3 regions of the Paenibacillus sp. YSY-4.3 genome follow, and region 2 is predicted to be linked to each of the others. Evidence: predicted binding sites of a transcription regulator. Region 2 holds the regulator's gene; each other region holds the start of a gene.
What was found. Region 2 encodes NrdR, which represses ribonucleotide reductase genes. Its sites were predicted from a motif close to AACACNATATATNGTGTT; they were not measured.
Positions count from the first base shown of each region.

Region 1: the regulator NrdR is predicted to act here: its motif matches at 6,319-6,336, upstream of ACYUJT_RS03705 (adenosylcobalamin-dependent ribonucleoside-diphosphate reductase).
Region 3: the regulator NrdR is predicted to act here: its motif matches at 3,330-3,347, upstream of nrdI (class Ib ribonucleoside-diphosphate reductase assembly flavoprotein NrdI).

Region 1 covers NZ_BAABMC010000001.1:790,979-801,190, forward strand. The annotation lists gene ACYUJT_RS03675 (divergent polysaccharide deacetylase family protein) at 1-865, shown strand, start outside; gene ACYUJT_RS03680 (N-acetylmuramoyl-L-alanine amidase family protein) at 852-1,484, opposite strand; gene ACYUJT_RS03685 (YqzE family protein) at 1,690-1,908, shown strand; gene ACYUJT_RS03690 (hypothetical protein) at 1,995-3,038, opposite strand; gene ACYUJT_RS03695 (YqhG family protein) at 3,191-4,126, opposite strand; gene ACYUJT_RS03700 (DEAD/DEAH box helicase) at 4,133-5,896, opposite strand; gene ACYUJT_RS03705 (adenosylcobalamin-dependent ribonucleoside-diphosphate reductase) at 6,579-9,248, shown strand; gene ACYUJT_RS03710 (ABC transporter ATP-binding protein) at 9,620-10,212, opposite strand, start outside.
Region 2 covers NZ_BAABMC010000001.1:600,589-610,800, forward strand. The annotation lists gene coaE (dephospho-CoA kinase) at 22-618, shown strand; gene ACYUJT_RS02750 (lytic transglycosylase domain-containing protein) at 615-1,178, shown strand; gene ACYUJT_RS02755 (small, acid-soluble spore protein, alpha/beta type) at 1,257-1,478, opposite strand; gene nrdR (transcriptional regulator NrdR) at 1,632-2,108, shown strand; gene ACYUJT_RS02765 (hypothetical protein) at 2,148-2,342, shown strand; gene ACYUJT_RS02770 (phosphate ABC transporter substrate-binding protein PstS family protein) at 2,527-3,465, shown strand; gene pstC (phosphate ABC transporter permease subunit PstC) at 3,541-4,443, shown strand; gene pstA (phosphate ABC transporter permease PstA) at 4,440-5,327, shown strand; gene pstB (phosphate ABC transporter ATP-binding protein PstB) at 5,340-6,098, shown strand; gene ACYUJT_RS02790 (hypothetical protein) at 6,300-6,797, opposite strand; gene ACYUJT_RS02795 (DedA family protein) at 6,954-7,586, shown strand; gene ACYUJT_RS02800 (DEAD/DEAH box helicase) at 7,812-10,212, shown strand, end outside.
Region 3 covers NZ_BAABMC010000003.1:103,805-114,016, forward strand. The annotation lists gene nrdF (class 1b ribonucleoside-diphosphate reductase subunit beta) at 1-708, opposite strand, end outside; gene nrdE (class 1b ribonucleoside-diphosphate reductase subunit alpha) at 759-2,813, opposite strand; gene nrdI (class Ib ribonucleoside-diphosphate reductase assembly flavoprotein NrdI) at 2,824-3,234, opposite strand; gene ACYUJT_RS11235 (FecCD family ABC transporter permease) at 3,483-4,523, opposite strand; gene ACYUJT_RS11240 (FecCD family ABC transporter permease) at 4,524-5,579, opposite strand; gene ACYUJT_RS11245 (sensor histidine kinase) at 5,664-6,497, opposite strand; gene ACYUJT_RS11250 (spore germination protein) at 6,633-8,243, shown strand; gene ACYUJT_RS11255 (Ger(x)C family spore germination protein) at 8,247-9,446, shown strand; gene ACYUJT_RS11260 (hypothetical protein) at 9,443-9,655, shown strand; gene ACYUJT_RS11265 (GerAB/ArcD/ProY family transporter) at 9,689-10,212, shown strand, end outside.

The DNA.
Region 1 (10,212 bases), 190 kb from region 2:
ATTCGGGAAAATATGTTGTTGTTTATTGTTAAGCCTAAGTTCGATCAGTATGTTCCCGGGATTTACAGCAGCTGAACAAAGAAGTGCATCTATTTTCGAGCATGCGGCTCGACTTATAGAGGCTGAAGGTAAGCAGCTGGAACATGGCAAAAAGGTCGCGGTTATTATCGATGATTTGGGCAACGGGATGCAGGGTACAGAAGAAATCATGAATCTGCCGGTCAAGCTAACCGTGGCGGTCATGCCTTTCCTGCCAACGACGGAAGCGGATGCGCGCAAAGCACATGAAGTCGGGCATGATGTGCTGATTCATCTTCCATTGGAGCCGAAGCAAGGACCAACGAGATGGCTTGGACCGGGAGCAATCCTTACGAAAATGACCGATGAAGAAATACGGAAGAACGTGGAAGCCGCAATTGAAAACGTCCCTTATGCAATCGGAATCAATAATCATATGGGATCTAAAGTGACCGGGGATGAACGCGTGATGTCCATTATTTTGGATGTATGCCGGGAGCGGGGGTTATTTTTTGTAGATAGCCGTACGAATTATCGATCCATAATCTTTAAATTATGCAGGCAGAAGGGCATGCCGCAGATCAAGAACGATATTTTTCTCGATGATGTGCATACGGAGGCTCATATTTCCCGGCAAATGGACAAGGTCGCAGAACAAGTGCAAACCGAAGGAAAATGCATAACGATCGGCCATGTGGGCACTAAAGGCAAGAAGACGGCCGCAGTGCTTAAAAAGTATATTCCAAAGCTTCAGGAGCAGGGCATCGATTTTGTAGGTGTTTCGGAAATGGTCCGCGATGTAAAAACTCCCGGACAATGGCCGGGAGGCGGGTTCATATTGCCGTAAAATATTGGACGATTCCGCCATAAATGGCCTCGGCAATTTTCTGTTGGCCGCGTTTGCTGATCAGCAATGCGCGGTCTTTGGCGTTGCTAAGGAAGCCTGTTTCCACGATGACGGCGGGGCAATCCACATGATTCAGCAAATAAAAGGGCTTGCCGACCTGTGGCAAGGAAGAGGAAGCATATAGGCTGTTTAGGGAGTTCTGGATCGAGGAAGCCAGTATGGCGCTGCGGCCTTCAGCCTGATGAAGCACGATAGGGCCGCCCTTCGATCTATTCCTGCCCCAATTCACGTGAAGGCTGACGACGATTTCCGACGGAAGCTCTTCGCTCAACTGCTTGCGCTGGGCCAGATCACGGATATGGCGCGAGCGGTTGCGCAGCCAGCGGTTATCGTCGCTTAAAGCATAATCGCCGGTTCTGTTCAGTATCGCCCGATATCCGTGGCTGCGAAGTATGAGATAGAGGCGGCGGCCAATTTCTAAATTGATGTCCTTCTCCAGAATTTCGCCATAAGAAGTACCGCCGTCGATTCCGCCATGTCCTGCATCGATGAGAATAACGGGCTGGGGAAAAGCGTGCTGGAATGAATTATCTCCGGCGATCGCGAGTGTGCCGTACATACTACTGAAGGCAAAGATTAAGGCAAGCAAGGAAAGGCGTTTGCGTCTCATGGATCCACCTCCACGGGGATGTATGTATTATAGAATGAGCCATATTTTGATAAATCATACATTGGAGCTATGGGGTTATGGTAAAGACAAACGGTGCAAACTAAGTGTAAACAGAAGTATGTCTGACCAATCCCACAAAAAGGAGGGCTGCAAAATGGCTAAGGGAGATGAACTGGTCAAATACATTACCGAACGAGTCGTGGATTACATCGAGACGCCGAAGGATGTCCGCCGTAGTCAGGCAAAGGGGAGGGAGCCTTGGAGCCACCGGTGGTTCGGGATGATTCCGTTCAGCCTTGGTATGTGGTGGGGCCAGATGGCTCATAAACCATCGTTCAGCAAAAAAGGGAAAGGCACAGCCAGTCCGAAATAAAACAGAATAGAGCCTGGAGCTTAAGCTAGGGAAGCTAAGTTCCAGGCTCTATTTTGGCTGATTTTCCGTTTAGCGATTCCGCGCTTTTACTGGACTATGCTGTTGTAAAATTGTCCCGCCTTTGCAAGTTCGTCGAAAGCGATGAAGCGGGGGGACTCGGTCGAGCCAGTCATGACATATACTCGTTCAATGGCAGCGGTATCGCTGTCTTGTTCCCAGGTCTGGTAACCGTAGACGGGCAATGGCAGGGTATAATTGCGGTCTTCGCTGCGGGCTGCGAAGACAAGTGATTGGTGCTGGCGAAGTTCCCGGGTTAGAGAGGCGGCCGTGAGCTTGAGCTTGCCGCTTGCCAGCCACAGCAGATTGTCGTTTGGATCGAAGCTGTCAGCCGTAATTGTCGGCGGGTTAGGGACGGGCGCTGAAGGTCCGCTGGCAACGATGGCGGAGGACAGCTGAAGCGGTGAGGACAGCAGCCTCTGCCATACGGATTCATTATCCGGCAGCGGATCGGCGTTGCGGGCATCCCGGTACTGCTGGGTCAGCGACTCGCCGAGCGTCGCTTGCGCTTGCAGGCCTTTGGCCTGGCCGGTCCTGTCAACGATGCGCCATTCCGCGAGCGTTGGCCCGGCGTAGAGCTGTTCGACCTGGAGCGCTGCTTGATGCGACGGGAGCGAAGCGGAGTGTGTGGACACGTCGCTCTCCGCCGCCATCGCCCGCTGCAGCGCGGCCGTGTCGAACAACGGCTCCGGCCCGGCGCCATACTCGATTAAGGCGTAGCCGCCCGATGGCCGGGCGCCGAGGATGAGATAGCCTACAGGCTTGCCATCCTGGGTTAGTGTCACGAGCCAGGCGTGCATGCCCGGCCCCAGGGGCTGGAATTCCGGGCGGGCTCCCTTCCAGTCCGTAAATGGTTTACTGGCGGAGAGCTTGCCGATTAATTGCTCGGCGAACCGGACCGCTTCCTCTGGGGCCGGAGCGGAAGGGGCAAGGGCAAGTAAGGCCGATGGGATGAGCAAGCCCTCCTGATCGCGGGCTTGTACAAATTGCAGGCTCGGCAAGGGAGCGGCAAGGAGGGCCAGGCCAAGCAGCATAACAAGGCATATTTTATAAGGAAAGCGGAACATGAACATAAACGATCACCAGCTTTCGAATAATTTATCGCGTTTGACTTGTTTCTATCTTAAAAGAGAGTCGTCAAGAAGGTTGTCTCAACCTGTCGCGGGGGCTTGGTCCGGACTACTTCTATTTTTGCGGTCTTTTAGCGAGAAGGGTCAATTATTCGTTACCGCCGCAGACGCAAATGGAAGATGCCGCAGTTTATTGCGGATACGACAATCCTCGGCTCGTACTGCCAGCGAATTTCTCCACGGCGCGATTCGTATTGCTCTTGAACCAGCTTATTCTTCTCTTCATCTGGATCGCGGAGAAGATCGGTATAATAGCCGTCGATCAACAGCAGTTCCTCCTGAAGCCGCTCGTTGGCATCTTCGGCCCAGGTCTGGTCGCAAGCTTCGATTTCCGTCCGGATGATTTGCTCGAGCGTATCGCGCCCCTCTTCCATGGATAGCTTGGTCGGCTCGATATGGACATTCTCCGGCACGCGGGGGACGAGGGAGAGAGACTGCAGTCTCGAGCTGAAGGAGGTGTCGATTTGCCCGGTCAGCAGGGAAATGCCGAGCGAGCGCAGTTCTTCTCTTTTCATATCGCAGCAATACTCGATTTTGAAATTGACCCCGAGCCACGGCTCGTAAGCCGCAGGCAGCAGGGTCATCCGCTGTTTTGGCGTAGCGTTCTCGAATAAATAGACGCAGCGGCCCCGTCGAAGCGCCGCATCGAAGATTTGTTTCAGGCGCGGGCTGCCGAAAGCCAGATCCTCGCGTTGAATCCTCGCCGGGCCAAGCACGGGAAGGGGGCGAAGCGCCCCATAATGGCGCCCGAGGATTTGATCCTCCTGCGGCTGCGGCGCATTTTGCTCGGCTGCGGCAAGTTCTGCATCATGGCGCTCTGCGTCGAAGACGAACTTGAAGGACATCGTTTGCGGCTCGGCTCCGGTACGCTCGATGAAGCTCCAATAATAAGGGCGATTCGTTAAATCCTTGTCCGCTTGGAGAGACAACTTGACGGTCACGTGATGGGGTGATTTTTCAAGTATCTGGCATTCGGTAATGTTAAGATAGGCCAGCACATACTGCTGGATCTGCTCCATGGTCATAGTCATTGTTTATCAGCTCCCCATGTGTTCAGTAAGATTGCCGCTGGACGAGTCGTGCGAAGGCTCCTTGCCCAGTTCAGCCTTGATTTGGTGCAGGGAATTGCCCAGGGAAGCTACGCGGCTGGAAATTTCCTCGTCGTTTTGTGATTCCAGCAGGATTTTGTAGATGCTCTTCTCCAGGGAGTGCTCTTTCTCAAAACGCTCCAAAATGACGTCGAGGCCGCCGATGACCAGTTCGAACATATTGATTTTCTCGTGGAGCAAGTTGAGTATATGCTCCTCGATCGTGCCTTTTGTCGATAGATTGTATATTTTCACATCGTTCTTCTGTCCCAGTCGATGTACTCTGCCTATCCGCTGCTCGACCCGCATGGGATTCCAGGGCAAATCGAAATTGATCATCTGGTGGCAGAATTGCAGGTTGATTCCCTCGCCGCCAGCTTCGGTAGCGATCATCACCTGGGCCCGGCCGCGGAACAGATCCATCATCCAGTCCTTCTTGCCGCGGTTCATGCCGCCTCGGTACGGCACAGCTGTCATGCTGCGATCGCGGAAGTATTTCAGCAGGTACTCCTGGGTTGCGCGGTATTCGGTGAACAGAATCACTTTGTCGTCCATTTCCCGGATCAGCTCCATCGCTTTCTCCGCCTTGCTGTTCGCCTGGATCGTCTTGATGATGCCGACCAAATCCCAGATGCGGTCGCGCAGCGGGGAATCGGGGGCCAGCTTCTTCGATAAATTGACAAGTGTAACGAATACGGCGTCCCGGCTGCTGCACACCTCCCTTTGCAAGGTAACAAGCGAGAGCATGCTGCTGAGGTCGCCGCCTGCTGCATGATATTGGTCTTTGACAAAGGAAGTAACGCCATCGTATAATTGCATCTCTTCAGGCGACAGCTCGACATGAATGTTACGGACGATCCGTTTCGTGAATTCCAGGTCGCCGTCGCTGCGGCGGTTGCGGATCATGACCTTGGAGAGCTCTTCCTTGAGCTTCTCCTCATTTTTCGGGATGCGCTTATCGACGACGAAGTTGGTGGCAAAATCGCCTTGTCCGCCAAGCTGGCCCGGCTTCAGCAGATTGATCAGGTTGAACAGCTCGCTCAGGTCGTTCTGAACTGGTGTGGCGGTGAGCAGGAGGCAGTATTTTTTGCGCAGCTGGATCATGAATTGGTAGTTGGTCGTTTTCTTATTCTTCAGCTTGTGCGCTTCGTCGACGATGACCATGTCATATTCGTTGTTAAGCAGAATTTCCTTATGGGGATCGCGCTTAGCGGTATCCATAGAGGCGACGACGATATCGTTGTCCCAGGAATACTGCTTCTTCTGGGCCACGGCAGGGATGGCGAATTTCTGGTTCAACTCGCGAACCCATTGGAGCACTAGTGAGGCTGGGACTAGGATCAGCACTTTGCGAACAAGTCCGCGAATCATGTACTCTTTGAGAATCAGTCCGGCTTCGATCGTCTTACCAAGCCCGACTTCATCGGCAAGAATCGCCCGGCCGCGCATTTCGAACAGCACCTTGCGGGCGGTCTCCGTCTGATGAGCCAGCGGTTCTACTCCGTGGATATGAGAGAGGCTGAGGATCTCTTCAAAGCTAGAAACGAGCGAGGCGTTCTCCGCCTCCATAGCGAGGTTAAACAGCTTCCAGTCGTCCCAGGGTCCGCCTTTGTTCAGGCGGTTGTTCAAATCCTCGTACCAGGATCGGTCGAACTCGATCGGGGGACCGGCCTGCACGGAAGGACGTACGGGATTTGGAGGATGCGGACTCATGATGTAAACCTCCCTTATCTGTCATCTTCTAATTCGTGTAGATGTAGTATGGACGAATAAGTAGAAATTCATAACTTCGGGAGCGGGAGCTCGTGATTGTGTCAGGATGTGTCGTATTATGTCTGGCGTGCGGAGCTTCATTAGGTTGTTGGGCGGATTGAAATCGGCATATCAGGGGACAAGCAAAGTAGGGTGCCTAGGATGAGATATAGGGAAGCAGGCAACCCTAAAAGTGAAGGTGGCTGATCGGGGTTTCAGGTAGGACGTGGAAAATTTTCAGCGTTTTTTTCAAAGGAAGGAACGAAAAATAGAGGGATTCCAAGCAAAGAGGAGATCATAGGGGACAAACGCCATTAATCTGCCTTAATTTTCAGAGAAGTCAAGCTGTAACATCGAGATGTTGTGTAGTATAATGATACTCGCCCACTACATATTGTGATTTATACATATAAAGATCGTTTATGTGATGTGGATGAGGGTTATAAATAAATAAGAAAAAGGTTAGAGAACAGACAGGAATCGGCGGTATTTGTGCAGGTAAGGCACCTGCGCAGCTACCGACATTTTTTTGCGTCCAGGAGAGGTTGGATGCAGTGATGAATGTCACGACAGTAACCGACAATTCACTGCGGACGATGTAGAATAAGGGCGCAAATTATAAATTACGAGGAGGGTGTTTTCTTTGAAAACAGAGCAGAAGCAACGTCTGGAGGGACTTAGCGAAAAAATCTTTTTGGACCGGTACGCCTGGAAAAATCCTGATCCGAGCCATGCGGAGGTCGGCGACGTGGTCCTTGTACTGACCAAGGATGATCCGAAGTTTCCTACGAAAGAAGTAGGTGAGGTCGTAGCTCGTGATGGACGGATGGTTACGGTGAAGACCCGCTCCGGCGAACTCGTGCAATCAGATGTAGAGAAGCTGACGCTGAATATCGAGAAAACACCGGAAGAAATGTGGGACCGCCTTGCTTCCGCCATGGCTTCGGTGGAGGCTACTCCAGAGCTGCAGCAGGATTGGGAGGAGAAGTTCCGATACGTGCTGGACGATTGGAAGCTGGTACCGGGCGGACGCATTGCCGCTGGCGCCGGAGCCAGTGATGAGTTGACGCTGTTCAACTGCTACGTAATTCCTTCGCCGAAGGACAGCCGCGGGGGCATTATGGAGACGCTGTCTGAAATGACCGAGATTATGGCGCGCGGGGGCGGAGTCGGAATTAACCTGAGCTCGCTGCGGCCGCGCCGAGCTGTCGTCAAAGGCGTAAACGGCTCATCCAGCGGTGCCGTATCCTGGGGCGGGCTGTTCAGCTATACGACCGGTCTGATCGAGCAGGGCGGCAGCCGCCGCGGTGCGCTGATGCTGATGATTAACGATTGGCATCCGGATGTGCTTGATTTCATTACAGTTAAGCAAACGATGGGCCAAGTGACGAACGCGAACCTGTCGGTTTGCGTCAGCAACGATTTCATGAAGGCTGTGAAGGAAGATCTGGATTGGGAGCTCGTCTTCCCGGATACGACTTATGAGGATTACAATGAAGTATGGGACGGCGACCTGGACAAATGGAAGGCTGCCGGACGGAGAGTCAACCATTTCCGTACCGTGAAAGCGCGGGAGATCTGGCATACAATCATTGAATCGGCCTGGAAATCGGCTGAGCCGGGCGTCGTATTTATGGAATACTACAACCAGATGTCGAACAGCTGGTATTTTAACCCGATCATCTGTACGAATCCGTGCGGGGAGCAAGGACTGCCTGGTTGGGGCGTGTGCAACCTGTCGGCGATGAACCTGTCCAAATTCTATGACGAGGACAAGCATGACGTTGCCTGGGACGACTTGGCGCTGACGACGCGTATTTCGGTGCGGTTCCTGGACAATGTTATCAACAAGACGCCTTATCATTTCGAAGAGAACGAGAAAAACCAGAAGAACGAGCGCCGTGTAGGCCTTGGCACGATGGGGCTGGCCGAGCTGATGATCAAGCTGAACATCCGTTACGGCAGTCCAGAGTCGCTGGAATTTCTCGATAAATTATATGGATTTATTGCGAAGGAAGCTTATCTTGCTTCAGCGGATATTGCGGCAGAGAAGGGCTCGTTCCCGGCATTTGAGGCTGACAAATATCTGCAAAGCGGATTTATGAAGGTGATGACCGAGGTATACCCTGAGGTTGGTGAAGCGGTTCGCGAGAAAGGCGTCCGCAATGTTACGATCATTACCCAGGCGCCTACGGGTAGTACGGGAACGATGGTTGGCACATCGACAGGGATCGAGCCTTACTTCGCGTTCAAATATTACCGTCAGAGCCGTCTGGGCTTCGACGAACAGTTTGTGCCGATCGCGCAGGAATGGATGGATGCGCATCCGGGCGAGAAGCTGCCTGATTATTTCGTGACGGCGATGGATCTGTCCGCCGAGGATCATATCCGCGCGCAAGCGGCCATCCAGCGCTGGGTAGACAGCTCGATCTCCAAGACGGCGAACTGTCCGGCCGACTTTACGGTAGAAGAGACGAAGCGCCTGTATGAGCTGGCGTTCGACCTCGGCTGCAAGGGCGTAACGATTTACCGTGATGGCAGCCGCGACGTTCAGGTTCTGCAGACGGAGAAGAAAGAGGATAAAGCGGAAGCAAATGCGACAACGGGATCTTCCGAGAGTGAAGCTGCTGCGGGTGCTTCGGCTGGCGCTGAAGGTTCGGCAACGAGCGCGGAGCAGTCTTCCTTAAGCGGACCGGATCAAACACTGTCTGCCGGCGTGGACCCAAGCGAGAAGACGGTGTTCGATAAACAGTACAAGAAGCGTCCACAAGTCCTTCACGGGGCAACGTATAAGATCAATACGCCATTCGGCATGGCGTACATTACGATTAACGACTTGAACGGCATTCCGAGCGAAATTTTCCTCAATGTCGGCAAAGCGGGCTCAGACGTCTTCGCGATGGCCGAAGCTCTAGGCCGCGTATGCTCCCTGTTCCTGCGCTACGGCGACCATGGACAGAAGGTGGAGCTGCTGATCAAGCATCTGAAAGGCATTGGCGGCTCCGGAGCCATCGGCTTCGGACCGAATCGCGTCGAGTCGATTGCCGATGCCGTGGCCAAGGCACTGGAAAGTCATGTACAGCATGGCCCTTACGATGATCATGATCCGGCGCCGGTAGCTGCGACTGTGGCTCATCACGAGGAGCTGGGACAAGCAAGCGCAAGCTCTGTGGGCAGCGTTACGAGCAACGGCTCTCATGTCGGCGTACCAACTACTTCGCGCGACCTGTGCCCGTCTTGCGGCTCGGCCTCGCTGCTGAACGTAGAAGGCTGCAAAACCTGCGCGAACTGCGGGTATAGCAAGTGTTCGTAAGCTAGAATAAATAATTGTGATGAAATAAGTGGTTTTTGTTTTTGGAAAAATTAGAAGAGTGGCCAAGTGTGGTACTGTAAACAAGCGATCATCGAGAAGGCGGTTAACCTTGTATCTCGATTGATCGCTTGTTTTGTTATAATTTATGATGATTGGAAAAAAAGGTGAAATGGGTGATAAAATGATTACACTGAACGATTCCGAAAAATCGCTCTTCTAATCAAAGTAATTAGCTGTCATATTGATAGGTTACCGGCTAATTACACGAGTTAGAAGGTCTTGAGCTCATTTGTCCAACTTATGTCAGTAGCGGTAGGAGAAATTCGTATTCACGTGGTCACACGTTGCTGTCGTACAGTAGAATTCCCTGGTCATTCAACGTTCCATAATTCTTGCATTTCCTTACACCTGCTTAAAAGATCTGTAAGAGACCCTTGATCCATGATTCTTCCATCTTTCAATACAATGATTTGATCAGCGTACTGAAGGCATTCTCTCCTGTTGGAGGAAATTAAGAAGGTTTTATTGGATAAATCCTTAATTCTTGCCCACATTTTTTGTTCTGTTACTACATCCACTGCACTTGAAATGTCATCCATAACATAGAAATCGGCATCTCGTGCAAACATACGCGCAAGCGCGGTACGTTGAATTTGTCCTCCCGAAAGCTTTACACCGTTAGGACCAATTTGAGTATCGAGCCCATTGTTGAATTCCGGTACGTCCTCTTCGAGGACAGCTGTATAGATTGCCCGGTCGATGACGTTGTCGTCATGCATGCCTAAAGATATATTCTCTTTAATGGTATCGCTAAACAGAATCGGTGTTTGCGGCGTGTATGAACTTTTTGGCGGCACAAAAAAGGAGTGCGGCGTCTTGACGATATCGCCATTCCACTTGATTTCTCCGCTTTGCATAGGTAAATGCCCAAGTATGGTGCGAAGTAATGTCGTCTTCCCTGATC
Region 2 (10,212 bases):
AAGGGATAGCGAGGTGAATCAATGAATATCGGGCTGACGGGCGGGATCGCAACAGGCAAAAGTACGGTCTCCCAAATGCTGGTCACACGGGGAGCCGCTTTAATCGATGCCGATGTTATTGCCAGAGAGGTAATGGAGCCCGGGCATCCTGTGCTGCAGGCGGTACAGGAGCGGTTCGGGCCGGACGTCATCCATGATGATGGTACATTAAACCGCAAAAAGCTGGGCGAAATCGTCTTCGCCGATCCGGAGAAGCTTAAAGCGCTGAATGGTCTTACCCATCCTGCCATTCGCGCCGAAATGAGGCAGCGGATGGCAGATCATGAGGCGGCGGATCCTAAACGACTTGTCGTCGTGGACATACCGCTGCTGTATGAATCCGGACTGGAAACGATGTTTGAACAAGTGATGGTCGTGTATGTGCCCCGTGAAGTGCAGCTTAACAGGCTGATGCAGAGAGACGGACTGACTTTAGAGCAGGCAGAGGCAAGAATACGAGCCCAAATGGATATTGAGGAAAAGAAGGAGAGGGCGGATATTTTGATTGATAATAGCCTCGGAATGGACAAGACGGAGTTGCAGATCGAAGATTTTTGGCGGAACAAGGTTTTGCTATGAAATGGCTGCGTAAAAAAAGAGTGCTGCTTTTGTTGTTTCTCGGTTTTACTGTAATTTTATTTTTTAATTCCAAATGGTTGGCCTTATTTTACCCGATTCATTACAAAGAGGAAATTAAGATTCATGCACAGAAACACAATCTCGATCCCTTGATGGTGGCAGCGATCATTCGGGTGGAGAGCAATTACAAGACAGGGTCCGAATCGAAGAAGGGCGCGCTCGGCATCATGCAAATTATGCCGGATACTGCGAAATGGGTCATAGAACAGTCGAAGCTGCCGGATGTATCTTTAAAGAAGGTAAAGGAAGAGAGCGATTCGAATATCGCGATTGGAACCTGGTATTTGAAATCGCTGCACGAACAGTTCGATGGAAATGAGATCGCCATGATTGCAGCATATAACGCGGGGCCGACCAATGTCCGGAACTGGCTGCGAAGCGGCAGGTGGGACGGGAAGCTCGAATCGGTCAAAAATATTCCGTTCGGCGAAACGAGGCATTATGTGCAGAGAGTCACTCATTACTACGATCAATACGTTGACATTTACGAGCGCCTTTAAGATAACGGTACTCATTTATGATAGAAAAGCATTGGACAGGCTGGGGCCTGCGCCAATGCTTCCTTGAGCCTAGCTTAATTATTGATATTGGCCTGCCAGGTGCTGCTCGGCCAAAGTTACCAGACGTTTGGTGATGAAACCACCAATCGAACCGTTTTCGTAAGAAGTCAGGTTGCCGGCATATCCATCTTGTGGGAAAGAGATGCCAAGCTCCTGAGCTACTTCATATTTCATTTGCTCCAGAGCGCCGGAAGCTTGTCTAACCACCAGGTCGTTCGAAGAATTATTATTTTGGGCCATGATATGTTCACCTCCTTGTGGTAAAAGTATTATGTGCCGAAATAGACATCTTCATTACGAATATTTTAGTTATTTATTGGCATTCCTTGACGCTTCCGACAACAGTGACGATAGCTTAACCAAATTTCTTTATAAAAAGGGGGTAAATACACGTTGAAATGTCCATATTGTGACTATTCCGGAACGAAGGTGCTGGATTCTAGACCGGCGAACGAGAACCGTTCTATCCGCCGCAGGCGGGAGTGCGAGAAATGCAGCCGCCGATTCACTACCTTCGAGATGGTGGAGGAAATGCCGTTGATTGTCATCAAGAAGGACGGCAGCCGGGAGGAATTCAATCGGGAGAAATTGCTGCGGGGCTTGATTCGCGCTTGCGAGAAACGGCCGGTATCCGTCGAGCAGCTTGAATCGATCGTGTCGGCAGCGGAAAGGTCGCTGCGCCATACCGCTAACGCCGAAGTAGAGAGCCGGGAAATCGGGGAGCTTATTATGGAACAATTGTACCCGGTAGACGAGGTAGCATACGTACGATTTGCTTCGGTCTATCGTCAATTCAAGGACATCAATATGTTCATGAAGGAATTGAAAGGCCTGCTCTCAAAGAGCAGTGGCCCGTCGGATTCCATATAGTCCGACCGTCTAATTTGGACACGCTGGAGGTTTGCGTTCATGAAATGGAACAGCCAGGCCGGAATGGCGCTTGGATTTTTAGCCGGAACAACGTTTGGCAGCGGAATCGGCTTTCTGCTTCACTGGCAATCTTACGATATGGTTGCGATCGTGAGCGCATGCGGTGTGATTGGCGCAGCCGCAGGGGCGTGGATAGTGCATAGAGTTATTGGCGGCACCTCAAATGCTAACTAAGTGTGAAGAGCGACAGTAAAATTTAAGAAATTGGAATAATAAATACCCGTTTAATTCACGATAAGTGAAAGAAGCGGGTATTTTATTTTTATTTTTTACACAGAGTTTACAAAACTCATACATGGGTTTGATATTCGGTTTCTATAATCAGATTGTACAAACAAATGAGGGGGAAACTTAAACAATGAAAAAGAGTTTAATGTTAGTTTTGACTTTGGCATTGACATTCACGTTGGCCGCATGCGGTCCAAATAACGCGGCGAAGTCCAATAATCCGGCAGAAGCTCCAGGTACTGCTAACGAAACTCCGGCAAATGAAACACCAGTATCTGAACTATCCGGTTCAATCCTTGCTGTTGGTTCTTCAGCACTTCAACCACTGGTGGATCAAGCTTCCAAAAAGTTCATGGATCAAAATCCGAAGGTTTCTATCCAAGTACAAGGCGGCGGCAGCGGCACAGGCTTGACGCAAGTCTCCGGGGGACAAGCTGATATTGGCAACTCCGACGTATTTGCCGAAGAGAAGCTGGATGCAGCTCAAGCGGGCGAACTGGTTGACCACCAAGTAGCGGTTGTAGCTATGGCAGCAGTCATCAATCCTGACATCACAGTTGATAATCTGACGAAGGATCAATTGGTTGGTATTTTCACAGGTAAAATCACCAACTGGAAAGAAGTCGGCGGACAGGATCAAAAAATTCAAATCGTAAACAGACCGTCCAGCTCGGGTACGCGCGCGACGTTCGAGAAATATGCATTAGGCACGAAAACGGAAGATCTTCAAGGCTCTATCCAAGAGGATTCATCGGGTACGGTTAAAAAGCTGGTAAAAGAAACGCCAGGCGCGATCGGCTACCTTGCTCTGTCTTACCTCGACGATTCCATCAAAGTTGTGAAATACGACGGCGTCGATGCAAACGAAGAGAATGTTGCTAACGGCAGCTATCCGGTATGGGCGTATGAGCACATGTACACGAAAGGCGAGCCAAACGAAGTTGTAAAAGCATTCCTTGAGTACATGGCTTCTGATGACGTACAAAATAACGATGTCGTTGAGCTTGGCTACATTCCAGCCGGAAAAATGCAAGTAAAACGCGACGTAGACGGCAACATTACGAAATAATATACGACATCATTTCGGCAAGACGAGAGGCGGATTCTTCTGCCTCTCTCTGTGCTGTGTAAAGGGAGAGGTCTTATGGCTCATACCGGCAGAAGACAAAAGCCAAAGCAACATATAATCGAAGAATGGACCGGTAAAATATTTACATCGCTATGCATCGTCCTTTTGGTAGTCACTATTTTCTCCATGGTGTATTTCGTGGCTACCAAAGGACTAAGCACGTTTATAAAGGACGGAATCAGCGTGGCCGAAATATTCGGCAGTACGCAGTGGAAGCCGGACGGGGAGCCTCCGTTCTTCGGCGCTTTGCCATTTATTATCGGATCGTTCAGCACATCGCTGCTCGCTGCGCTCATTTCTGCTCCCTTAGGTATTTGTGCGGCTCTTTTCATGGTTGAAATCATGCCGAAAATCGGTAGAAAATATTTGCAGCCTGTCATCGAGCTTTTGGCGGGAATACCCTCCGTTGTCTACGGGTTCGTGGGCCTGAGTGTCATCGTGCCATTTTACCGCGACGTATTTCCGGGGCAGGGGTTAGGGATTGCAGCCGGTGCCACCGTGCTGTCGATCATGATTCTCCCGACGATTACGTCCATTGCCACCGATGCGCTGGCCGCGCTGCCTCCGGGTCTGAAGGAAGGTTCCTACGCGCTTGGAGCAACGAGGTGGCAGACGCTGTACCGTACGGTGCTGCCTACGACGCTGCCGGCTCTGATGACGGGTGTCGTTCTCGGTATGGCGCGGGCCTTCGGGGAAGCGCTAGCCGTTCAGATGGTAATCGGGAATGCTCCGCATATCCCCGGTTCGCTGTTCGAATCCACTTCGACTTTGACGAGCGTCATTACACTAAGCATGGGTAATACCGTTATGGGCACGATGCAGAACAATGTTCTGTGGACAATGGCTCTCATCCTGATGATGATGACTTTTGTTTTCGTCTTCGTAGTACGGTGGCTGGAAAGGAGAGCTAATCGATGAGCGCAAAAACAGCAGATAAAATCGCAACCGCGGTCATTGTGACTTTGGCCGGCTTTATCGTCCTCATATTGGCCGGACTTCTAGGCTTCATTCTGGTCAGGGGGCTAGGACATATCAGCTTCGACTTCCTGACTTCCCCACCGGAGACGATTAAGGAAGGCGGCGGGATCGGGCCGCAGTTGTTCAATTCCCTATTTCTACTCGTCTTGACCTTGCTAATTACGGTTCCGCTAGGAATTGGCGCGGGAATTTATATGAGCGAGTATGCGAAGCCGGGAAAAGTGACTGATTTTATACGCCTGATCGTTGAGGTGCTGTCCTCCTTTCCGTCTATTGTGGTTGGCTTGTTTGGCTTGCTGGTTATCGTTAACGTATTCGGCTTCGGCTTCTCGCTGTTCTCTGGCGCCCTCGCATTGACCGTGTTCAACTTGCCGCTAATGGTGCGTATTACGGAGCAGGGGATGAAAAGCGTGCCGGTAGCCCAAAAGGAAGCAAGTTTGGCTCTCGGCCTGTCGAAGTGGAAAACGATTCGCTCGATTATGCTGCCGATTGCGATGCCGATTATTTTGACGGGCACAATCCTCGCTGCGGGCCGCGTGTTCGGTGAGGCGGCAGCTCTGTTATTTACCGCGGGAATGAGCAGCCCGAGACTCGACTTCACGGATTGGAATCCGTTCAGCCCGATGTCTCCCTTGAATCCGTTCAGGCCTGCCGAGACGCTGGCCGTTCATATCTGGAAAATCAATTCGGAAGGTTTGGCTCCGGATGCTCCGGAAATTGCTGCAGGAGCCTCAGCCGTACTTATACTCACCGTGCTGGCGTTCAATCTTTTGGCCCGCTGGCTGGGGCGTGTCATGCATAAGAAATTTACAGCAACGAAATAGGGAGGAGCCTCTATGAGCAATATCGAACTATCCGTCAAGGATTTGAGCGTGTACTACGGGGAGAAGCAGGCGGTCAAAAATGTCTCGCTGGACTTCGAAACTAAGCAGGTGACGGCGTTGATCGGCCCGTCCGGCTGCGGGAAGTCAACATTCCTGCGCAGTTTGAACCGGATGAACGACCTCATTAGCGGTGCAAAAATTACCGGGGGAATATGGATCGGTGATGAGAATATCAACGATCCCAAAACCGACGTAGTGCTTCTGCGCCAAAAGATCGGGATGGTCTGGCAAAAACCGAACCCTTTCCATAAATCAATTTACGAAAATATTGCATTTGGTCCCCGTTATCACGGGATCAAGGATAAGAAGAAGCTGGATCAGATTGTCGAAGAATCCTTGACGAAAGCCGCGCTTTGGAATGAGACAAAGGACAGACTGCACCGTTCCGCGCTTGCATTGTCCGGCGGGCAGCAGCAGCGGCTATGCATCGCCAGATCCATTGCGGTTAGCCCGAGCATCATTCTGATGGATGAACCTGCCTCGGCGCTTGACCCGGTATCTAGTTCCAAGGTCGAAGAGCTAATCGCCGATTTGAAGAAGGAATACTGCATTATTATCGTAACCCATAATATGCACCAAGCGGCACGGGTCTCGCAGAAGACAGCGTTCTTCCTAATGGGGGAGGTCGTCGAGTTTGATGACACGGACAAAATTTTCACGAATCCAAAGGAAAAGAGGACGGACGACTATATTTCCGGAAGATTTGGATAATGCCGGAAAAGGCATATGAACCATAAAGGCAGGCGGGATTGAGGTATCCCGGCCTGCCTTTTTTGAAACGGGCTGTTTATGAAATTAGCATACATTGGCGTATCCTGAGGTGTTCGAGTACAATAGTTATTACGGAAGAAAATGTCTATTATTCATGAGTTATTGGATAGACTACAAGTAATCGAAATAACTATATGAACTTTACGACAGCAAGGTAATCACGAGCAGTTCATACAGCACTAGCGGGAGAATGACATTGTTATAGTAAGAGGAGCCGAACAATCCGCGGCTGTAGCCGTATTCTTCGGAACCGTAGGGAGCCGGGGGCAGATATCCGGGTGAACCATAAGGGGTCGGGACGGGGGGAGCTAGATAGCCCGGTTGGCCAAAACTCCCATATTGTCCCGGGTAACCTTGCTGCGGGTAACCTCCGAACTGGTCTTGGCCGTAACCATACGGCCCGAATGGCGGATCCGGATCTTTGCCGGTCTGCTGGCCAGGAATGACGAGGAATAGCAGGCCGCCGTCTGTGTGGGACAATACGCCTTCGTAAGTTATCCCTTCTACCGTTTGGACGCGAACAGGACGATTCGCATGTTGCTTGCAGATTTTATGCAGATGATCCTTCATACTCTTAACCGTTTGGACGGCATTTGGATTGGCTTGATAGACCACTTGCTTCCCTTCACTTAACGCCATAGGTTTAACCTCCACTAATCATGCAAAGTGCTTTCTGCTGACATCCTATGCTATAGCCCAGATGGTGGTGCGTGATATTTTTCTTGAAACGGATGCAAGGGCTTGGTAACATATTTAACGTTCGAGAAGCATTGGTTTGAAATAAGGAGATTTCTAATGAATGTGTTAGAGTGGATTGAGCTCATGTTCAAGCAGTACGGATATTTGGTATTGCTGATTGGACTTCCCATAGATTTTATCGCCTTGCCGCTGCCGCCCGGGCAGACGACGCTAACTTTTACAGGTTATTTAGCCTATAAAGGTGTGTTCGGATGGATTCCGGCGATGGTCATGGCTTTTACCGGAGCGGCTATCGGAATTACAGTTACGTATCTGATCGGATACAAGGTAGGGGCGCCGCTCGTAGAGCGCTACGGCAAATGGATATTTCTTAAACCATCCCAAATTGAGAAAACGAGGCGTACCTACGACCGGTATGGCAATAAAATGCTGCTGATTAGCTTTTTTGTCCCGGGCGTCCGGCAATTTTTCGGCTATTTCGTGGGAATTATCCGGGTGCCCTTCAAGACTTTCGCGTTTTACGCCTACGCGGGGGCCGCGCTCTGGGTATTTGTATTCGTAAGCATCGGTTATGTGTTCGGCGAGCAGTGGCAGCATATATTTACTCTGGTCGAGAATTACTTGAAGTACATATGCACGGGCGTTGGGGCATTGCTGATTTTTTGGTTCATTTGGAAATGGCGGAGGCTGCGCTTAAAGGAGACAAAGTCCGAGAAAGGGACGAGTTAGATCTAGGCCAGCTGGAATTCAGGCGAACGAACAGGTAAGTTAATTTCATTCAGGCCCCAGGTAGACTAAAGGTGCGAGGTCTTTTACTTCGGCGCCTTTTTTAGTTTTTATTACTTACGGGCCAGTTTCTTTGATTAAAACCCTGGCGCTCTGTTATCATAATATATATTCGGAATAGTTCGGGATGAGGCATAACTTGATTTTCAATTAGGAAGGGACAGGGGAATGAGCTTTCAGTTGACGACTAGGGTCATCAAATTGCTTTGCGGCGAGGCTAGTTTTGAGCAAGGGAATATTTACGTTCAAGCTGGACGGGTGTATTTGAATCATACCGATCCTGAAGCTTTGACGTATGCAGCGACGGTGCGGGGCGAGGAGAGTTACAGCGTATCTATTATTATCGATAGCGACGGTGATGTTGAGGCCGACTGCTCATGCCCTGCGTATGGGAACAGCGATCGTTATTGCGGGCATATTGCTGCAGCATTAATTGCTATTCACAATCTTAAGCATGACGGGGCTAAGCCCGTCCGTACCTATAATTTAACCCCGATAATGGACGAGACCGGCGGACTGCGGGCAGGAAATAACGCTGGAACTGCTGCGAAGAAGGCGGGTTCTGCACAAACAAGGGCAGGTATAGGTTCGTTAAACGAGGAATTTATGACGCCAAGATTCAGACGCGATTCGATGGCTGCGCGCGATACGGGTGTGACCAAGGGCATATTGAAGATATTTGATGATAGACAGCAGGGGCGATTCGTCCGCACTAATCATCTAGCGGCTCTGAAGACGCCGCTTGAGGTCGAAATTATTTGCAAGCTGCATCCTTACCGCTCCCAGAAGCATTTATTCGGCGTGGAGCTGAAGGTCGGTACGAAGCGGCTATATATTGTACAAAAAATCCGCGAGTTTCTGGATTGCGTTGAACGCGGGGAGCCTTATGAGTTCTCCAAGCATTTCACGTATGTGCCGGAGCTTCATTTCTTTCAGCCTGAGGATGAAATCGTCATCCGCCAACTGCTGCAAATCCATCGCAACGAGCGGATGTACCAGGAGACGAACTCCAAGCTCGGTTCCTATTCGGCGTATGACAAGCTAATCAGCGATGACCGGCTGCTGCTTGTTCCGCCGTTTGCCTGGGATGCGCTGCAGCCTTTGCTGTCGGGAAATTCTGCGGTACAAATTATGCGGGAGCAGCAAAGGACGCACGCTTTCGAGATTTCAAGCGAGAGGGTTCCGCTTCATTTTGAGTTCGATGCCCATGATTCGGGGGGATATCAGCTGCGGATCGAGGGGCTGGATGAGCTGGTCGTCTTGGAGGCGTATGGACTCGTGCTGACCGGTGAGAAGCTGATCCCGCTGCCTGCCGAGCAGTGCAGCCGTTTGTCCGAGCTGAAGCATATGCTGTATTATTCGCGAAGCCAGGAGATTTATATTTCAGCCGAGCAGATGGAGCCATTCATCGAAAAGGTCGTTCCCGGCCTCAGGAAGCTGGGCGTCGTTCAGATGAGCGAAGCTATTTCGGGGCAAATCGTCCATGCAGCTTTGACGGCCCGGCTTTATTTGGACCGGGTAAGAGATCGGCTGCTGGCCGGACTGGAATTCCAGTACGGAGACATCATCTTTAATCCGCTAGCGCCCCATGACGAGCGGCGCGGCGAGAGCCGCATCATTATGCGCGACGGGGATAAAGAAGGGCTAATCTTAAGCCTAATGGAAACCGGATTGTTCGCGCAAACGGAGAGCGGCTATTTCCTGGACGATGAGGATGACGAATACGAATTTCTATATCGCGTTCTGCCGGAGCTGGAGAAACTGGTCCATGTGTACGCGACCTCGGCGGTCAAGGCTAGACTGTATACAGAGCATGCGCCGCCACAAATTCGCATCGATGTGGACGAGCGAACCGATTGGCTGGAATTCAAGTTCGAGATGCAGGGCATTCCGGAGGCGGAAATCAAGAACATTCTCAGCGCGCTTGAGGAGAAGCGAAAATACTACCGGATGCCGGACGGCGCCTTGCTGCCGCTGGAGAGCAGCGAGTTTCAGGAGATGGTTAAGCTCATGAACGAGGTAGGTATCCGCCGGGCCGATTTGAACGGTACGGAAATTCAACTGCCGGCTGTTCGCGGACTGCATTTCATGAATTATGCGGGAACGGGCAATAATGTGAAGCTGGGTAAGTCGCTGCGGCGTCTGCTGGATCATATGCGGAATCCAGATCATTTGGATTTTCCCGTTCCGCAGCAGCTCGATCCCGTTTTGCGGGATTATCAGAAATACGGCTACCAATGGATGAAGACGCTGGCGCATTACCGGTTCGGCGGTATATTGGCTGATGATATGGGGCTTGGCAAAACACTGCAAAGCATCGCCTTCATCGTCTCGGTGCTCCCGGAAATCCGTCAGCAGGATCTCCCGGCTCTGATCGTTGCGCCGGCTTCCCTCGTGTATAACTGGCGAAATGAGCTGAAAAAATTCGCTCCGGACATCAAAGCGGTCGTCGTGGATGGCAGCCGTACGGAGCGGGGCCGGGCGATGAGAAATTCCACCGACATCGACGTCATCATTACGTCCTATCCGCTCTTGAGACGGGATGTCGATTTATACGAAGGGCGCTCGT
Region 3 (10,212 bases), on a different contig from region 2:
ATTCTTGTACAGATCCATCAGCAGGTCGTTCACGAACTTCTCAGCAATCTCCTGCTCCTCTGCGCTCAATTGCTGGAAGACTTCCTGCGCAAGTAGGCCGACGAACACGCCGTGCACACTCTCGTCACGGATGATCAGCTTGATGATCTCCCCGCTCGCCACCATTTTCCCTTGCCCCGCCAAATACAGCGGATAGAAGAACCCGGAGTAGAACAGGAAGCTCTCCAGGAAGACCGAGGCGACCATCGCCTGATACAGGCTCAACTGCTCCCCCTGATCGATATTCCGATAATAGGAATCGATTCGATGCGTCTTATACTGCAAATACTTATTGCTGCGCACCCATTGGAAGGTTTCGCTGATCATCTCGCTGCTGGCTACGGTCGTAAAGATCGTACTGTAGCTCTTTGCATGGATTTCCTCCATCGCCGCCTGGAAAATCAGGATCGCCTTCTTCTGCTTCCCTTCCACATGCTGCGCAATTAGCGGCATGCCGACGTTCCCCTGCTCCGTATCGAGCAGTGTCAAGCCGCCCAATACCTTCATAAATGTATTCTTCTCCGCGCTGCTCAGCTCGGTCCAGGACTTCAAGTCCTTGGATACCGGAATTTCCGTGTCCAGCCAAAATTGCGACGTATTTTGCGTCCACAGCATTTCCGTATAATCCGTTTCCGGCGCGTTCCAGTTCACCGCATCGAACTTCGTCATTCTTCGTTTTCCTCCTAGCTGTAACTCTAACATACGAGCAGTTTATCCATTTAAATCACGCAGCTGATGCACTCTTCGATCGTTCTTTTTCTCGTCCGAGTGTAATAGAGAGTTTTCAGCCCTTTTTTCTGCGCATAAATATAGTATTTTGCCAAGTCTCTCGTCGTCAGGTTATCCTTCACATATAGGATCGTAGAAATCGCCTGGTCGATGTGCACCTGTACCTCGGCAACGAGATCAATCAGGTTGAACATATCCATATCGTAAGCTTCTTTATAGAAGAAGTAATTGCTCTCGTTCAGGAATGGCATCGGGTAAATCGTCTTGGAATCTCCGTATTCCCGCTCTTCAATGCGCTGGGTTATCGGCGCGATCGAAGCTGTCGACGACTGCAAATACGAAATCGAGCCAGTCGGCGCGATCGCTAGGCGGTAAGCATGGTACAACCCGTGCTTCATCGTCTCTTCTTTCAGACGGAGCCAGTCCTCGCGTGTCGGGATATGATGGCCTGCGAACAGCGCCTTCACCTTGTCGGTACGCGGCGAATAGTCAATCTCCTCATAACGATTGAAATAAGCTCCGCTCGCATATTCGCTATGTTCGAAGTCCTTGAACGTCACTTGTCTCTCCCGGGCAATCATCATGGAGCGCTCGATCGAATAGAAGTTCAACATCATAAAGAACGTGCGCGCAAAATCTATCGCTTCCTTGGACTCATAAGGAATATGGTTCAGCGCCAAAAATCCATGCAAATTCATCGCTCCGAGGCCGACAGAATGCAGCTCCCGGTTCGCTTTGGCCACAGAAGGTACGATCTCCAGTTCGGTACGGTCGCTGACCTCAGTGAGGGCGTCCATCGCCAGATGAACCGTCTCGCGCATCCGCTGGTTCTTCATCACATTCACGATGTTCAGCGAGCCCAGGTTACAGGAAATGTCACGCTGGATCACATCCTCCTGGTTATAATCGTTGATCGTGGACACTTCGCTCAGCTGCGCGATCTCACTGCACAGATTGGAGAACTTCACGCGCCCGATGTTCTTCAGGGCATGCTGCTCGTTCGTGTTATCCACATACATGATGTAAGGATAACCCGATTCCATTTGCGTTTGCGCAATTTTGATGATCAGATCGCGCGCCACGATTTTCTTCTTCCGTACTTTCGGGTTGTTCACGAGTTCATCGTACATCACCGTCAAATCCATATCGTCCAGATGGATGCCGTATTCCTGATGGACGGTATGCGGATAGAACAGATACATGTCCTTATCCTGCTCTACCAGTTCGAAGAACTTGTTTGGCGCCACGACGCCAAGGGACAACGTCTTGATGCGGATTTTCTCGTCACTGTTGATTTTCTTCGTATCCAGAAACTCATGAATGTCCGCATGGAACAAATTGAGGTAGACGACGCCGCTGCCGTCCCGCTGACCCAGCTGGTTGGCGTAGGAGAATGCATCCTCGAACAGCTTCATCACGGGCAGTACGCCGCTCGCCTTACCGTCAAGGCCTTTGATTTGCTCGCCGGCCCCGCGGATTTTGCTGAGATTGAGGCTGACGCCCCCGCCGATTTTGCTAAGCTGCAGCGCGGAATTAATCGCGAACCCGATGGCGTTCATCGAGTCATCTACCTCAAGCAGGAAGCAGCTGACGAGCTCCCCGCGGCGCTTCTTGCCCGCATTCAGGAATGTTGGCGTAGCCGGCTGATACTCCTGGGAAATCAGTACATCTGCATAATCTCCGGCTTTCTTGATGTCGCCGTCACCAAGGAACAATGCCGTAACGGCAATTCGATCCTCGTATCGCTCTAGGAACTTCGAGCCGTCATTCGTTTTCATGGCATAGTTGTTGTAAAATTTGAAGGCGCTCATAAAGGATGGAAAACGGAATTTGCGCGCATACAGATCCTCATACAGCTTCTTCACATCGGCGAACTCGTATTTTGCGAACAGCTCCGCCTCGTAATAATCATGCTCGATCAAATAGTCGATTTTCTCCTTCAGATCATGGAAGAATACCGTATTCTGGTTCACGTAATCGACAAAATAGCTGCGCGCCGCCTCCAGATCCTTATGGAACTGGAACTGCCCGTTCTTCTGCACCATAATTTCATTATTAAGCTGTATCCAATTGGGTATTTGCGTTTGCGAAAGTGGTTGAGTTGGCGTTAGTGTAGTCAATTTGCTTAACCTCCTGTATAAATCTCTCGACATCCTTTTTGGTGCCGCTAAGCTCGAATTTCATCAATAAAGGGACCGAATACATCTCCGCAACCTGATCTCCAGCCAGTCCGTAACGAACGCCCCAGTTCGTGTTGCCGCTTGCGGCAACGCCCTGCAGCAGTTCTCCGTTATCCTCAAGAAATTTCAAAGTAGTCTGAGGAACCTGACCGAAGCCTGTCGTATATGTAATGAGTACAAATGGCTGGTCAACGACCAAGCCGTCTCGAATCTGGATATGCTCCACATCCAACTTGCTAACGAATCGTTTGACGTTACCCGTCTTCGAATCAAAAACAACGAGCATTGCTGTTCCCTCCCGCAAAGAAATAGCCCACCCGCAGTAGATGAGCCATCGGCAGTCATCATTCAAATTGGAGTAATTCCTTATCTCCCAAGCATTACACTATATATGGTGTATGTTGTCTTTAAACCACACCAAATATAGTGCGTGTTTGTAATATACCTGTTTTCCTTAAATTAATCAAGAGGTATTTCCCCAACAAAAAAAGCTGTGACCCCCGCCTGTTCGCGGTACGCCACAGCTTCAGCGATTTAACCTTTTACTTTTGTCAGCAAATAGAGGAAATATGGTGCCCCAATGATGGCAACAACGATGCCTGTCGGGATTTCCGTAGGCTGCATCAGCCAGCGCCCGATCGTATCGGCAACGATAACGAGCAGCGCCCCGGTCATGGCCGATGCCGGCAGCAGCAGCTCATGCTTTGGTCCAACGAGCCGCCTCGCCAAATGCGGAGCGATCAGGCCGACGAAGCCGATGCCGCCGCTTACTGCAACCGAGGAGCCCGCCAGGCCAACCGCCACGGCCAACAGCAGCAGACGCTCCTTCTCCACAGGCATGCCAAGCCCTGTCGCCGAATTCTCCCCCAGGTTCAGGACGTTCATTACCCGGGCTTTATAGAACGCCAAGGGAAGCAGCACGACGATCCATGGCAGCAGCGCAAGCACGAATTTCCAGTTGGAGCCCCAGATGCTGCCTGCCAGCCAAGTCGCCATAAACTGATATTTCTGCGGATCAAGCTTTAGCGTCAGCACGATCATCGCCGCGCTAATTCCAGCCGCTACGCCAATCCCCGTAAGAATGAGCCTTGTCGGCGACACGCCTTCATTCCGCTTATACGACAGCGCGTAGATGAGCGCAGCCGTCAACCCCGCCCCGAGCAGCGCAAGCACCGGAAGCAGGAATACAGAGCGAAACGATGTCGTTGGAAAAAAGGATACATACAGCATCACCATCAGCCCTGCGCCAGCGTTGATGCCAAGGATGCCCGGATCCGCCAGCGGATTGCGGGATAACCCTTGCAGGATACAGCCGGAGACCGCTAGTCCTGCACCGATGAGCACCGAAATGACAATGCGCGGGAGCCGAAAATCAAACAACACAAGCGCCTGCTTCTCCGTACCCATGCCGAACAGCGTTTTGATGACATCCACTGGCGACAGCCGAATGAACCCTGTGTTCATACTCACAATAAAAGCGCAAACGATCAAAATGCCCAATATCGCCATCACCAAGATGCCGCGCCGCATTCTGCGTTTTCCCGAAGTCGAATTTACTGCCTGTACAGGTTCCATCTATAACTCCCTCCTCTCTTTGCGTGCCAGATAGAGGAAGAACGGAACGCCGATTAACGCGATAAGAGCGCCTAGCGGCGTTTCCGCCGGTGCATTGATCATTCTTGCCGCCAAATCGGCAAACACGACGAGCAGGCTGCCGAGAATGGCCGAGCAAGGTATGATTGTCCGGTAATCGACGCCGACCAGAAACCGGGTCAAATGGGGAATAATCAGTCCGATAAAACCGACGGAGCCGACGACAGCCACCGACGATCCCGCCAGAATGAGTACGACCACCGTCCCTGCCAGCTTGACCAGCCCCGTGCGCTGCCCAAGACCGACGGCGACTTCTTCCCCCAAGCTTAGCATCGTAATCGACCGGGAGAGCATCATCGCGCCGAGCAGCGCGCCCCCGACCCAAGGGAGCATGATTTTCAGTTGAAACCATTTCGTGCCGGCAACTCCGCCCGCATACCAAAAGGCCAAGTCCTGACCAACCCGGAAATACAGCGCTACGCCCTCGCTAAGAGCTACCAGCAGCGCGCTGACCGCTGCCCCGGCCAATATCAGGCGCACAGGAGTAACCCCTCCCTTTGCCAGCGAACTGATCCCGAAGACGAGCCCTGCACCTGCCCCCGCACCGAGGAAGGAATATAAAATGAGCATATTAAATGATAATCCCGGTAAAAAAGCAAAGCACAGCGCCAGCGCAAAGCCTGCGCCTGAATTAAGCCCCAGCAGCCCGGAATCCGCCATCGGATTGCGGGTCATTCCCTGCATAAGCGCGCCGGCGACGGCGAAGCTCGCACCGATCATGACTCCGCCAAGTACGCGGGGCAGACGTATTTCCTGTATAATCTGATGCTGCGTCAGCTCTGGATTGTAGCGAAAAACCGCCTCCCATACCGTTACAAAATCAATGTCCGCCGCTCCGAATGAGACCGATAGCATAATGCCGAAGATTAAGGCGGCAATCCCCCCGAACAGGATCAAAGTGACAACAAGCGGCCTTGTCCGCCTCTTCAGCACAGGTAGACTTCCCTCCGTCTGCGTTGTTTCTAACATTTCAGCCATATGTAGTTCTCCCTAAACTGTTTCTATAATTAAAAATAATGATACTGATAATCGTTCTCATTATATGTCGTACGATAGGCATCGTCAAGGTATCGACTGTTTTTGAATCGTCACGATCGTTTGTCCGCCGCTGCGTTCAATATCCAAGCCCCATCTCATCATGGCCGCCCGATCCTGCATCATCTTGATGCCATAGCTATGGCTGCCAGGATTGCCGTTCATGTCGAAGCCCACCCCGTCATCGGTGACGGAGCACTGCCATCCCCCGTCAATGAGAAGTCCTTGAATCCGCACCTCTTTCGCGCTCGCATGCTTATGGATATTAAGGAGTGATTCGCGGATCAAAGCAAGCAGCTCGATTTTATCGCGAACCGATAATCGCTCTTCCGGAATATCCCAGCTTATTCTAATATGCAGATCCGATTCTCTCTTTAGCTCCTGGATCAAGCTATCGATACCCTGCATCCATGATACGGAGTCCGGCGCCGCCGGATGGCGCAAATTCGCGATCGCTTCACGAACATAGGTATTCGTACGATGAATATTGTTCTTTAACTTCTCAAAAGTTACCTGGTCGTTCACTTGCGCCTTCTCGATCTTGCTCACTTGAGCATTTAAGAGAAATAAGGATTGCGCTATGCCGTCATGAATCTCCCGGGCGATCTTCTCCCGTTCTTCCAAGGCAGCCTTAAGCGCCTTTGCCTCATTCAGCTCCTTCTGGATTTGCTCCATCATCTTGAACAGCTGCGTCAGCAAGAGAACCGACACCAAAAATACGATGGCCGGGGACAGCCAGTTCCCCAGCTCCATCGATATTACAGATAATAAATATTCATGCCTCACAAATTCCCAGATGCCGATCGTTATCGTAGGAATGGCAAGGATTAACCATTTGACTTGCTGATAGGACATTCTCATATTTGCCTCCAATCTGGCCTTGCCGCGTTCTTCTCTAACTATAATAACAGCTTGCAAGGAAGCTGCGGAATAAAAAGTCAGCATTAAGCAAATCTTTATATTACCTACAGATTCCAATAAGGAGGAGCCCAGCGCATGTCAATATGGTTAAGACTGCTGCGGAGACAACGCAAGAATAATAGCCCCATTCAACTCCCAAAGCATGTACACAAGGCGTTACCTGCAAATTTGTCTTCAGACAGCGAAGCTTCTCCTTCCAGCAACACAGGGCGGCAGGATGACCGCGTGCCATGGATGAAGCAGCAGCTCGCTAATTGTTCGGATATCGTCTTTCGCCAATTCAAGGTTAAAACAGGACGTCGTTGTACCTTGGTCTACTTGAGGAGCACGGCAGACCAGACGACGATTCAAGACGTTATACTGCGCAGTCTGCTGGATTTTAGCGGATCGGAGAACAGCGACCTTATTCATTACCTGTTTGACGACCAAGCGATTTCCGTCTCCGAAATCAAAATCGTCACGGAGACGAACGAGGCTATTACCACCGTCCTTAGCTTCGGAATCGCGCTTATTATTGAGGGTGAACCTAGGATCATGACTTTCCCTTCCGCTTCTTCCTTAACTACACGGGCGATCGAAGAAGCCCCGAACGAATCGGTCATCCGCGGACCGAGGGAAGCCTTTAATGAGAGCCTGGATACGAATCTATCGCTGTTGCGCAGAAGATTGAAGAGCAAAAATTTCAAGATAGAGGAACTTAATCTGGGCTCCGAGACGAATACGAGATTCGTTATCGCCTACATGGAAGGGATCTGCAAGCCAGAGCTTATCCAAGAACTCCAGCGAAGACTGTCCTATCTCGATATTGATGCGGTTTTTGGAACTGCGACCTTCGAGGAGGTCATCGAAGACTCGCCCTTCTCTCCATTTCCGCAGGTTGAATATACAGAGCGGCCTGACATCGTCAGCGCATCGCTGCTGGAAGGACGCATAGCGCTTATCGTCGATGGAACTCCCTCCGCGATTATTGTTCCAGTCACCATAACTATGCTGATGCAGACAGCGGAGGATTATTTTCAGCGGTACATCGCCGCCACTTGGATTCGCTGGGTCCGCTACCTGTTTCTTTTTGTTTCCCTGCTGCTGCCGTCTTTGTACATTGCCATTACTACGTTTCACCCGGAAATGATTCCTTACAAGCTGTTGATAACCGTCGCTGCGGCAAGAGAAATCGTACCCTTTCCTGCCTTTGTCGAAGCATTCATGATGGAGCTTTTTTTCGAAGCGCTGCGGGAAGCCTCCGTTCGTATTCCGAAATCAATTGGCCAGGCTGTGTCGATTATCGGCGCGCTTGTCATTGGTACGGCCGCGGTGCAAGCAGGGATCGTCTCGGCCGCCATGGTCATCATTGTCTCGCTGACCGGAATCGCGTCCTTCATTATCCCGCACTTCGATCTTGGACTGTCGTTCAGGCTGCTCCGCTTCCCGATCATGGCTTTAGCCTCAATGTTAGGTTTGTTTGGCGTCACCTGCGGGCTGATCATTATTTATATTCATCTGTTAAACCTTAAATCATTCGGAGTGCCTTATTTGTACCCACTCACGCCGCTAGCCAAAGCGGATTTGAACGATACATTATACCGCGCCCCATGGTGGGCGATGAAGAAACGGCCTGTAGCACTAACCCGCAACGATACACGCCTGAAGAAAAATCCCCGCGGCTGGGAGAAGCAAAAGGAGGAGTGAGCATTGGATAAGCTGAGAAGCAGACCGTTTCTTGCCATACTATCTGCGATTATCATCTTGACCACAAGTGGCTGCTGGTCGTCTGTAGAGCTCAATGACCGGGCGTTCTGTAGTCTGATGATGATTGATCTAACGGATGATGGACAATTCGAACTGACTCTCGGCTTCCCGCTTCCGAACCGCATGATCCCCGGACAAGTCGGAGGGTCTGGCGATTCAGGCAAGGATCCGTTCGCCTTTGTTACGAAAACGGGGCAAAATTTGCCGCAAGCCCTGCAGGACATTCAAAGCGACATATCAAGAAGAATTACTTTCGGGCAAACGCGTATTGTCGTCATCGGCAGCGCCCTGGCGAAGCATGGCATCGATCCTGTATTGGAATTTATCAGCCGGCGTATCACCTTCCACATTAGCGCCAATCTATTCGTAACTCCGGGAAAGGTACTGGAACTTGTGGAAACCCCAACGACATTCGAGCGCTTCGTCTCAGTTATTCTAAAATCCTATATCACCCATCGTCTGACCATTGATGCTACACTTAGGGACGTTCTTCTTGCCAGATACGGCTCGGGGGATGTTCTTGTACCTATGCTGTCTTTCAGCAAAGCCCCGGAAAGAGTAGTCAAGAAGGAGAAAAGCGAAATATGGCTCGGCGTTGACGGAGCGGCAATGCTTGTCAAAGGACGAATGATCGACAAGCAGTTGAATAAGGAAGAAATGAAAACCGCCTTATTGCTCTATTCCAACATCAAAGAGATGACGTTTCAAATTGAGTCTCCTACCGACGGTAAGGAGGTCATTTTCAACGTAGACGACGTCACCACGAAGTTTATAGCCGAACTCAAGGAAAACAAGCCCGCTGTTCGCTTGGTAATTAGAGGGACGGCATCAATCCTGTCCTCCGACTCCAAGCTCGATCTTCAGAACGATGAAATGCTTATTCTTCTGCAAAGAGAGCTGAACAAGGAAGTTAGAAGCCGGATTATGCAACTGATCCAATCGACGCGCACCGCTAAGGCTGACGTCTTCCAAATGGGAAATTACTTTAATTGGAAGCACCCTGACGTGTGGAAAAAATTTCGATCGAACTGGAATGAATTTTATGCCAATGGGCTGGATATTGAAGCTTCAGTAAACATTAGAGTTCGCGGAACCGGTGAAGCTTACCGGTCAATCAGAACGGAATGGGGAGAAGGCACGTGATTGTGATTGCCCTTGTTTTTGTTCTAATTGCACTGTATGAATGGTCCGATTGGCGCAAGCGTCATAATGGCACGACCAAGCTGTGGAAGCTTGTCACGGTGATTGCCGTATTGCTCGTTTTGCTGGAGGCTCATTTCCTTGTTAAGGACTACTGGAACTTCGAAGTAGGACTACACAGGCTCTACCGCTATTTGAGCCGCTGGCTGTAGACATGCCGCATTGATCCCGGGAGGAAACAACTGATGGAGAAGATTACTCGACTGCAAATATTTTCGGTTTATAATCTATACATTTTTACGGTGACCATCGCCTTCTTAACGGGCCTGTACATCCAAAACAGCCACTACTCCACACCCGTGAGCATAATTATTGGAGCCGTACTCAGCATCCTTCTTCTGTACCCTGCCTACAAAGTTACCGTACGTCGTCCGAACGAGACGATCATCCAATATGGCGGCAGCATTGTGGGCAAAGTGCCGCATGCTTTTTTTATTCTGGTTGTTGCCGTAATGAATCTGCTCCTCGCCGCGGTTAATCTTCGTGAGCTTGAGAATTTTCTCATTCAAGTTTATTTGCCGGGAACTCCGTCATGGGTAATCGCGCTGATGTTCGGATCCTGCGTTGCTTACTGCGTACGTTCCGGGGTCACGACCGTCTTTCGAGCAGCTTTGGGCATTTTTTTTATTAGTTCTTTAGCTTATATCAGCACTCCTTTCATGGTGACGCAAGCCATGCACATTGAAGTACTTCCGGCTCTTATCAACCA